DNA from 3 places in the Paenibacillus sp. JJ1722 genome. Region 3 is predicted to be linked to each of the others. Evidence: riboswitches for the same ligand, from Rfam matches in the RefSeq annotation. Region 3 holds a riboswitch; each other region holds the start of a gene.

Region 1 (3,500 bases), 2.0 Mb from region 3:
ATTCGTCTTGGAGGTTATAATGTGTATCATGGCGTGCGCTCCTTTCGTGCATACATGGGCGATTGGATACGACCGCTAGAGTCGAAAGATATACGGCATACGATCCAGCTGATGTTCGCCGTGTCCAGTATGTTTGTAGGATTGTGTTTGTTAGGAGCCGTAGGTTGTTTTGCCTTGGGATGGGTGCGGTGAGGAGTGACACACTGAATAATGATCGAGCAGGAAGTGACATGATCTTGAAACAAGATATAGCAGCAAAAAGGACAGTAGAATACGCACAAAGTCCGAACTCACAGGAGGATAAGGTGCCGTATGATGCTAAAGAAGATCTGCATTGGGACATGGAACTCGTGTTAGTTCGTCACGGCACAACCTTATGGAACAAGGAACGTCGATATCTAGGACACTCCGACTTAGGTTTGCTACCGGGAGCAGAGCAGGAATTAAAGCCTTTGCAAGAAAAATTGCAAGGGCAGTCCTTTGCTCGAATCTATTGCAGCGATTTAATGCGATGTCGCCAGACCTTGCAGATCATTGTGCCGGAATCAGAATTGACGTCTGGAGGTTCCCTATCTACTATGTCTCCTATGATGGAACCACGTCTGCGAGAGCTTCATTTTGGTGAGTGGGATGGAAAAACGTATGACATGCTCAAGGATGTGTCGTTGTATCGCGCTTGGATTGATGAGCCGCAACGGATAACCCCTCCTGGAGGAGAGTCTTGGGCAGATTTTGTGAATCGTCTACGGAAATTTCTTGACTCTCTGTATGAATGGCGTGTTGCTATGGAAGTTCAACCCATGGATTTGACTGCTGCGCCACCCTCTGTTTTGGTCGTTACGCATGGTGGCGTAATTCGTCAGTTAGCTTGCATGCTGATACCGGGCCATGATTTTTGGAGTTTGAATCCGAAGCCGGGAGAAGCATTTAGGATTCAATTGAGGCTGGCAGGACGGCACAATTACATAGCAGAAATGCTTCCTCATTAGGTTAGACACCAGCGGATAAAGAGGCTGTTTGGGTTGTAAGCCGCCTCTTTTTAACCTATAATCATCAAGTAAAAGAACGGCTTGACTACCACTACATCAAATATCCAGCAGACGAGGTCGGCGCAGCGTGATGAAACTATGGTTTCCCTTGCCTGCGCTGTTAAAAGGGAAGTCGGTGTGAGTCCGGCGCGGTCCCGCCACTGTAAATGGAAACATGCCCGTTAGTCCTGCTTTATGTGCTACTAAGCATATGAAAGAATTTCAGGACATGCATTTTACCATAAGTCAGGATACCTGCCCGTCCGCCTGTCACCATAATCCTTCGAGGAAAGGATGACGTGTTCGCAGTGACTGTCCGTGCGGAAAGAAGCTGCCGCCTGCGCACGATCTGCGCTAACGTGACCCCTGTGTCCTGATATGAGGATGCGGGGTTTTTTTGATAGGAAAAGAAGGCTGGATTTAGAAGATATCTGATGATGCTCAAGTAACGCTCTTAACGATTTTTTTATGAAGGGGTGCAAATCATGGCAGGAAAAAAAATAAAGGTTTGGACAACAGGTCTATTGGTTCTGATTTTGGTAGTTGTGCTGAGTGCATGTGGAGCTAATGGGAAAAATGCTGAAAATAAAGAGAACCAGAATTCTTCACAGCAGCCGGGACAGACCGTAACCGCACAAGAGCCTCCGGGCAAAACAGTTTACCCACTCACAGTTAAGGATGCAACAGGACAGGAATTTACATTCAAAAAAGCGCCGGATAAAATCGTTTCCGTCTCCCCGGCAGAAACCGAGGCGCTGTTCGCCATCGGGCTGGATAAGGAAATTGTTGGCGTCTCCGACTACTCTGATTACCCAGAAGCAGCTACGAAAAAGCCTAAAGTGGGCGGTATTATGAAACCGAACGAAGAGGCGATCATTGCTGCGAACCCGGAAGTCGTTTTTGCAGGGATATCACTTAGTGAACAGGCTACGACCAAGCTGCGCGACATGGGAATTATGATTTTTAAAACGGAACCGAAGACAGTTGAAGATGTCATGGCTAACATCGAATTGTATGGGAAAATCACCGATCATCAGAAAGAAGCAAGAGCGGTGACCGACAAGATGAGAGCAGATGTAGCTGAAGTGAAAGAAGGAATTAAAAATATCGGTAAAGGGCAGAAGCTGCGGGTATACGTCGAGTTTTCACCAGGCTGGACAGTTGGTAAAGGCGAGTTTATGGACGAGCTGATTACGTTGGCGGGCGGCGAAAATGTAGGCGCCACGCAGAAGGGGTGGTACCAAATTAGTGAGGAAAATATTATTGCTGCGAACCCTGACGTGATTTTGTACAGCAAAAGTGTCAAGGACGACAAAACTGGTCAAACGCTCGGCGAAATTATTAAAGCTCGCAGTGGATGGGATCAAATATCGGCTGTTCGCCACAACCGGGTGTTTGCCGTGGATGATAATTTGATCAGTCGTCCGGGTCCACGTGTAACGGAAGGTCTCAAGGAAGTGGCCAAGGGCGTGTATCCTGAAATTTTCAAATGAACCGTAAACTGATCGGCTTTGGAGGAACAGGTCTTGTCCTGCTGTTACTGACGCTGCTGCTCTGTCTTGGCATCGGCTCGGCCAAGCTTCCGGTCAGCCAGATCACGGGCATTCTGGTTAACCACCTTCCATGGTTAGGCGATACGTTTACACCGGATTGGAATACATCCTCAGAGCAAATTATTTTGAAGGTCAGATTGCCACGAGTGTTACTGGGAATGTTGGTAGGAGCAGCGCTGGCGCTGGCGGGAGCCGGATTTCAGGGTGTGCTGCGTAATCCTTTGGCTGATCCGTATACACTGGGGGTATCCTCGGGGGCTTCGGTAGGAGCGGCAGTACTGATTTATTGGGGCCTTCAATTTTCATTTGTTGGCATATGGACGCTGCCGCTAGTGGCATTTACGACCGGAATGCTGACGCTGTGGATGGTGCTGACGTTGGCACGGGAAGGTGGAAAAATTCCGACACAAAGTCTCATTTTGTCGGGTGTGGTGATGCAATCCTTTCTGGGGGCGGTTGTTTCCTTTCTGACAGCCATGTCGAAGGAGACGGTCAATGAAATATTGTACTGGACGATGGGAAGTCTTAGCCTGCGCGGTTGGTCATATACAGGAATCCTTTTACCTTATGTGGTCATAGGACTGGTATTTCTATGGAACCGGGCACGTGTGCTGAATATTTTGGCTTTGGGTGAACGTCAGGCGGCTCACATGGGAGTTCATGTAGATGCGACGAAGCTATCTGTTCTGATCATTTCCACGCTGCTGACAGCAGCCGCTGTCTCGGTATGTGGAGTGATTGGCTTTGTGGGACTCGTTGTACCGCATATCATTCGTCTGGTGACAGGGCCTGATTACCGGATGATTGTTCCATTATCTGCGCTCGGTGGAGCTATTTTTATGGCTTGGGCAGATACGGCGGCTCGCACGTTGTTAGCCCCCACGGAAATTCCTCTGGGCGTGATGACGGCCTTTGTTGG
Region 2 (3,500 bases), 230 kb from region 3:
TTGGCGTTAGTCACACTACTGGTTATTCTGCTTGTGAATCGGTTGGCAAAAGGCTTTTTGCGCTCGATTTCCGTGCTTATTGGTTTGTTCGCGGGCACAGTGGTTGCTTATGGAATGGGAATGGTGCATTTTGCTCCCGTGGCGGAGGCCTCATGGGTGAGTGTTGCACAGCCGTTTTATTTTGGTAAGCCAGAGTTTAGCATTATGGCAGTTTGTACGATGATTATCGTCAATATTGTCAGCATGGTCGAGTCAACGGGCGTTTATCTGGCAGTAGGCAAAGCGATTGATCAGAAGGTGGAGCAGAAGCAGATCGTCAATGGTCTGCGTTCCGAAGGACTTGCGATTATGCTTGGGGGTATTTTTAACGCGTTTCCTTATACAGCTTTCTCGCAAAATGTTGGTTTGATTTCACTCACGCGCGTCAAATCGCGAAACGTTATTTTTGCTGCGGGCGGTATCATGGTTGTTCTTGGTTTGCTTCCTAAGCTGGCTGCCTTAACGACAGTGATTCCTAACGCTGTGCTGGGCGGGGCGATGATCGTCATGTTCGGCTCGGTCGCTGCATCAGGCATGTCTATTTTGTCAGAAGTGGATCTACGGAAAGAAAGCAATCTGCTGATCGCAGCATGCAGCATTGCCGTGGGCCTAGGCTCTGCCGTTCTGCCGCAAATGTTCGACCAGCTGCCGAGCTTTGCTAAAATGCTGTTGCAAAATGGCATCGTTTCGGGTTCGATTACAGCGATTGTCTTGAACATCGTTTTGACAAGAAAACAGGGCGAACCGGTCAAAAGCGTGACGGTTCAGGAGGTTCCACAGAAGGTTTGATGATTAGGAATAAATAAACCCTTGCCGTCTGGGGACATATAGATATTGACCCTGTCCGACTGTGCAGTGGCGCTAAAGTTAACTCTTAAGTTGATTTATTTACTAGAGGAATTTGCTAGAGTAGTGGGCGAGGTCGTGGTATAATTTACCTTATGGATTTTGAATAGTGGTGGATGTTTTCGGACTACGGTGCAGCTTCCCGAAAGGGGGTGAAGCCGATGGTTACACTTGTGTCGTGCTACGATGTGGTGCGTTGGATGGTTACGTTACTAAGCCTGGTGTTTAGTATTCGTAAACTTTATCGCTGGCTACGTCGAAAATTTCGGAACAAGCGAAAACCCACCGCGTAATTAGGTTGGCCCCTAACGGTGGGTTTCGTTTGCATTAACATTTAGTTATGCAGCGCGCCGTGGTGGTGATCCACAGCCTTTCAAGTCCTAAGAGTCTTTGCCGTTGGCGCGGCGAAGACTCTTTTTAGTATACGGACACGATGATTATCTATATACCTAATTTTAGCACGTTCATTTCGTGCACGCAATGAATAGACATCACCTTCATTCTCGCCACATCGTTCAAATTTAAATTATTGTGCAGCATTTATTGACAAGCCTGTGACAACAAAATAAGATCGTAATGGAAAGAAATAAAGGAAGAAAACAGGTGTGAGCCGGACGACTCTATGTACGAGGTTTTGTTGAGACCATGTAGATGGTTGTTGAGCGTGTTCACTTAAAAGGGAAGTTCGGTAGATTCCGACACGGACCCGCCACTGTATACAGGCATCAGCAGGATACTGCTGGAGCTTTCAGAACAGCCACTGGAACTGTGAAGAACCGGGAAGGCCTGAAAGATGCGCCTGGAGTCAGGAGACCTGCCTGTTTTGACATCACTGTCAGACCCACGGGATGCTGGGGAGGTGGTTAGGCGTGCTGCATACGGAATGTCTGAAACCGATCCGATCCCTTCTATGTTTTTGGAGTTGGCTTCGAGGTGAGTTTTGACATTTTATAATGAAAGCATTTCTGACTGCTGATCAAGTGGTCCGGAATGCTTTTTTCGCGTTTTGCGTTAGGTTTATATGATTTTACAAGATAGAGGGGGATTCATTGAATGATTAGCAATCGTAGCAGGCGTTCATGGTTGATATGTACAGGGGTGATGCTGTTGCTGGCAGTTATGGCTCTTTCGGGATGTGCCAGCAATAAGACGTCGGATAGCTCCGGCAAGGGTGAAAACGCGTCAGCACAACAAACAGCGACAGATAAAAAGCTGGTAATGGCGTATACATGGAAACCGTCAGGCGTTGACCCGCACGGAGATAATAGCTGGGATGTGATGCGATCCGGTGCAGGTGAGACACTGGTACGTTTGAATGAAAAGCTGGAGCCTGTGGCTTGGCTGGCAAAGGAGTGGAAGCAGGATAGTCCTACAGTTTGGACGTTCAGCTTGCAGGATAAAGTCACTTTTCATGATGGAAAGAGTATGGATGCAGCAGGTGTAAAAGCGTCTTTGCTGCGCTCTATCGAGAAAAGCCATCTGGCGAAGGATTTACTGAATGTGAAGTCCATTGATGTAAGCGGCCCGCTGGCTTTGAAAATCACGACAAACCAGCCGAACGCGGCGCTGGTGTCCAATCTAGCTGATCCATCGACAATTGTACTGGATGTGGCATCGATGAAAGATGAGCAGAGTTACCCAGCGATGACAGGCGCCTTTAAAATCAAAGCGTTCAACAAGGACCAATCGTTGGTCGTAGAGCGTTATGACGGATATTGGGGCGAGAAGGCACGACTGGCTGAAGCGACGATGAAGTTCATTACGGACGGGAATTCGCGTCTGATGGCGCTGCAATCCGGCGAGGTGGACGTAGCGACGGATATTCCGGTTGATAATGCAGAGGTACTGAAAAAGAATGACAAGCTACAAGTGCTGTCGGCTCCCTCCTTGCGCACCCATATGATCGTGTACAATATGGAATCGCCAGTATTCAAGGATGCGGCGAACCGTAAGGTGGTGGACAGCCTGATTCCACGCACATCGATTGTGAGCGCCGTCATGAGGGGCTTCGGTACGGAAGCAAGCAGCCCATTCCCGAGCATTCTTCCCTTTGGTAAAGTTGAGCGTAAAGCGCTGGGGGGAACGGCAGAGCAGCTGTTGACGAAGGATGGCTGGCAGAAGGACGCCCAAGGGACATGGACTAAGCAAGGCAAGCCGTTCGAGGTTACGCTGCTGACTTTCCCTCAGCGTCCGGAGCTCTCTGTTATGGCTGAGGTCATCCAAAGCCAATTGCTGAAAGAGGGAATCCAGGTCAAGATTCGCAAGGTGGAAAATATCGACGAGGCGTTGACCAAAAACGATTGGGATTTTGCAATGTACAGCATGCTTACTGCTCATACAGGAGAGCCGCAATATTTTATGGACATGTTTTATTCTTCGAAAAGCGAAGCCAATGTAAGCCGGTATAGTTCCAAACCGCTAGAGAGTATTCTTAACAGCTTGAAGCTGGCGAAGGATACAGCGCAGCGTAATGCTGTGACACTACAAGCGCTGGATATCATCAATGCGGATTTGCCACAGTCGTTCATTGTGCATCCTGATAATGTGTTTGGTGTGAAAAAAGGGGTGGAGGGTTTTACACCCCATCCGATCGAGTATTACTACATTACAGCGCA
Region 3 (3,500 bases):
CGCTATCAAATCCAGACCAGCCAACCGGCCAAAGCCTCGGACTTTATGATGCGCGAAGGGGTATGGGAAGGTGGAGAACAACTGGCGCCAGATGATAAGGTGGGAAGCGTACTAAAGCACGGTACGCTTTCGATCGGGTTCATCGGGCTGGCTGAGTGCATGAAGGCACTATACGGGAAACACCACGGGGAGGATGATTTCGTATACCGCGAGGCACAGCGAATCATCACTTCCATGCGCGTGTATTGCGATCGAATGAGTGAATATCACAATTTAAATATTACATTGTTCGCTACGCCTGCCGAAGGTCTGTCGGGCAAGTTCACATTGCTGGATCAACGTGATTTCGGGATTATCCCTGAGGTAAATGATCGAGAATATTACACGAATTCTTTTCATATTCCCGTGTATTATACGCTCCCGGCTGCTCGTAAAATCAGCTTGGAAGCTCCGTTCCATAACCTCTGCAACGCTGGTGCGATTTCATACATCGAGCTGGATGGTAACGCGCGGAATAACCCGGATGCGTTTCTTAAAATTGTTCAGTACGCGCTGCATCAGAACATCGGCTATTTCTCTATCAACCACCCGGTGGATCGTTGTACGGAATGTGGTTATGAAGGGATTATCGGGACAAGCTGCCCCCAATGCGGCACAGATGAGGAGCATACACACTTTCAGCGCTTACGTCGGGTAACCGGATATCTGACAGGAGATTATACCGTTCGCTTTAATGCTGCAAAACAGGCAGAAGTTCGAGACCGGGTGAAACATAAGTGAATTTGTGTGGCTACATTCCGGAATCTCTGAACGAAGGATACGGCCTGCGCACTGTCGTGTTTATTAGCGGTTGCCGTCATGCCTGTCCCGGATGCTTTAATCCAGCGTCGTGGAGCTTCCGTGCAGGTGAGCCATTTACACCCCAACGACAACAGGAAGTCATTCGTGACATCATGGATAATCCGTTGTTGGACGGACTGACTCTCTGCGGGGGAGATCCGTTTTTCTCAGCAGCAGAATGCTCGCAATTTGTGCGTGACTTCCGCGAGGCCTGTCCCGACCGAACCGTGTGGGCTTATACTGGCTTTGTCTATGAAGATTTACTCACAGATCAGGAGCGACAGGAGCTAGCGCTTTTGTGCGATGTGATTGTGGATGGTCGTTTTGTAGAACAGCAAAAGGACCTGACCCTTCCCTTCCGGGGCAGTCGCAACCAGCGTCTGGTAGATGTAAAAGCCAGTATTCAGGCAGGCTATACCGTTTCATTGGCTTAACGCGAAGTTTACCCGGCAAGATGCTATATATCTAAGACAAGTCCCCATCATGGGTAAGGCTTGTCTTTTTTTCATATAGCTAACTGTTTCCATTGGAGTTTCTATTGCGCATCCTGTAAGTTTCACTTATGATGGTGAACAAGTATACGAGTGCATAATTATTCGTCATACCTTAACCGCATAGCTTGGAGATAGGTGTCTGTTCTATTCAGATCAGGCTTAAAAGGGAAGCCGGTGCAAATCCGGCACGGTCCCGCCACTGTAAACGGGGAACTTTCAGCTGTTCATATATCCACTGGTCCACAGACCGGGAAGGAATGCTGAGAGTCATGATCCGTAAGTCAGGAGACCTGCCTATTTTAACAACATCGCAAGTACCTACGGAAGATAGGGAGGTGTTAAGAGCAGTCGCCGTATTTTTGATTTTTTAATCACGGAGGCATTCTTTCCCCTACTTATTTTTAACTCTGGGGGAAGAATGCCTTTTTTGGTACGTAAAAATAAAACAGCTACCCACTAGGAGGAAAAGTACATGTCCATTATTGAATGGCCTGAATTGTCCGGCTTGATTAGCAGTAATCTGGGATATCCGCGTATCGGCGAAAACCGGGAATGGAAGAAAGCACTGGAACGCTTCTGGAACGGCAGCATTAACGAAAGCGAACTGCAGACGGAGATGAAAAGATTACGGTTGGAGCATCTGAGCAAGCAGCGTGACAAGGGGATTGATCGCATTCCTGTCGGAGACTTCTCCTATTACGATCACATGCTGGATACATCTGTAATGTTCGGTCTGGTACCCGAACGGTTCAACCATCGTCCCGCAGGTCCGGTTCCTCTGTCCGTGTATTTTGGGATCGCTCGTGGACAGAAGGGAGCAACCGCCAGTGAAATGACCAAATGGATGAATACCAATTATCACTACATCGTTCCTGAATTGGCAAACGCAGTCCCGGTGTTCACTGAAAATAAACCCTTACAGGCTTATCGTGAAGCAAAACAAGAACTAGGCATTGATGGGAAACCGGTCCTCATCGGCCCCTATTCATTCGTTACCTTATCCAAAGGCTATGATCGTAAGGATTTGGCCACCATCGTACGAAGCTTCCTGCCACTGTACACCCGTATCCTGTCTGAACTAGCGGCAGAAGGCGTTCAGTGGGTCCAAATCGATGAACCTGTCCTAACCACCTCATTCCCGGCAGAGGATTTGGACATTATTCAGGAAGTCTATGAAGCTTTGACTCAAGCTGCGCCCTCCTTGAATATAATGCTGCAAACCTACTTTGGCAGCCTGGACCATTATGAGCGTCTGTCCGCACTTCCGGTACAGGGATTGGGTCTTGATTTTGTGTATGATGATGGCGAAAATCTTCAGCATATATTGCAGCATGGCTTCCCTAAAGGAAAAACGCTGGGCGCTGGGGTTATTGACGGGCGCAATATATGGCGAAGCGACCTGAACGCTGTGGCTGCCCTGCTGGGTCAGTTAGCAGAACAAACCACTGCCGCACAGCTTATCGTACAGCCATCATGCAGTCTGCTGCATGTGCCAGTCAGTCTGGAGGCAGAGCACAAGCTGGACAAGGAGCTGGTGCAAGCGCTGGCCTTTGCCGATGAAAAGCTGGAGGAAATCGCCGTCCTGACGGCTGCACTTGGCAAACACGATCCTTCCGCACTCGCCAAGCTTGAGCAAAGTGCGGATGCGGTAGCCCGTTTCAACAGTTCAGCGGCACGCGTACAGACAGCTGCCGATCTGGCCGACCTGTTGGCAAAAGAGCCTCTGTCACGCAGCGTTCCTTTCGCCGAGCGTCGTGAGATTCAGCAAAATAAGCTGAAGTTGCCTCCACTGCCTACGACGACCATTGGTAGCTTCCCGCAAACCGCCGAGATCCGCAAGGCCCGCCTGCACTATCGCAAAGGAGAATGGTCAGCCGAGCAATACCGGGCGTTCATCCAACAGCAAATTAAGGAATGGATTGATATTCAAGAGGACATTGGCATTGACGTGCTTGTTCATGGAGAATTTGAGCGGACCGATATGGTTGAATTTTTTGGCGAAAAGCTGAACGGCTTTGCTTTTACGCAAAACGGATGGGTGCAGTCCTACGGCTCCCGCTGTGTTAAACCGCCGATTATATACGGAGACGTTTCCTTCGATCAGCCCATGACCGTGGAAGAAACGGCATTCGCCCAATCGTTAACTTCCAAGCCTGTTAAGGGAAT

Evidence for each region. Region 3 has a riboswitch for cobalamin ahead of metE (5-methyltetrahydropteroyltriglutamate--homocysteine S-methyltransferase). Riboswitches for the same ligand answer to the same signal wherever they lie in the genome.
Region 1: linked by a shared signal. The riboswitch ahead of ACM1ND_RS07125 (ABC transporter substrate-binding protein) and the one ahead of metE (5-methyltetrahydropteroyltriglutamate--homocysteine S-methyltransferase) in region 3 are both predicted to bind cobalamin.
Region 2: linked by a shared signal. The riboswitch ahead of ACM1ND_RS26320 (ABC transporter substrate-binding protein) and the one ahead of metE (5-methyltetrahydropteroyltriglutamate--homocysteine S-methyltransferase) in region 3 are both predicted to bind cobalamin.

Annotation. Positions count from the first base shown of each region.
Region 1 is NZ_CP182500.1:1,618,986-1,622,485, forward strand. It holds gene cbiB (adenosylcobinamide-phosphate synthase CbiB) at 1-192, shown strand, start outside; gene ACM1ND_RS07120 (histidine phosphatase family protein) at 231-989, shown strand; cobalamin riboswitch at 1,112-1,306, shown strand; gene ACM1ND_RS07125 (ABC transporter substrate-binding protein) at 1,514-2,521, shown strand; gene ACM1ND_RS07130 (FecCD family ABC transporter permease) at 2,518-3,500, shown strand, end outside.
Region 2 is NZ_CP182500.1:5,914,871-5,918,370, reverse strand. It holds gene ACM1ND_RS26325 (nucleobase:cation symporter-2 family protein) at 1-828, shown strand, start outside; cobalamin riboswitch at 1,518-1,722, shown strand; gene ACM1ND_RS26320 (ABC transporter substrate-binding protein) at 1,939-3,500, shown strand, end outside.
Region 3 is NZ_CP182500.1:5,686,736-5,690,235, forward strand. It holds gene ACM1ND_RS25285 (anaerobic ribonucleoside triphosphate reductase) at 1-780, shown strand, start outside; gene nrdG (anaerobic ribonucleoside-triphosphate reductase activating protein) at 777-1,274, shown strand; cobalamin riboswitch at 1,451-1,647, shown strand; gene metE (5-methyltetrahydropteroyltriglutamate--homocysteine S-methyltransferase) at 1,807-3,500, shown strand, end outside.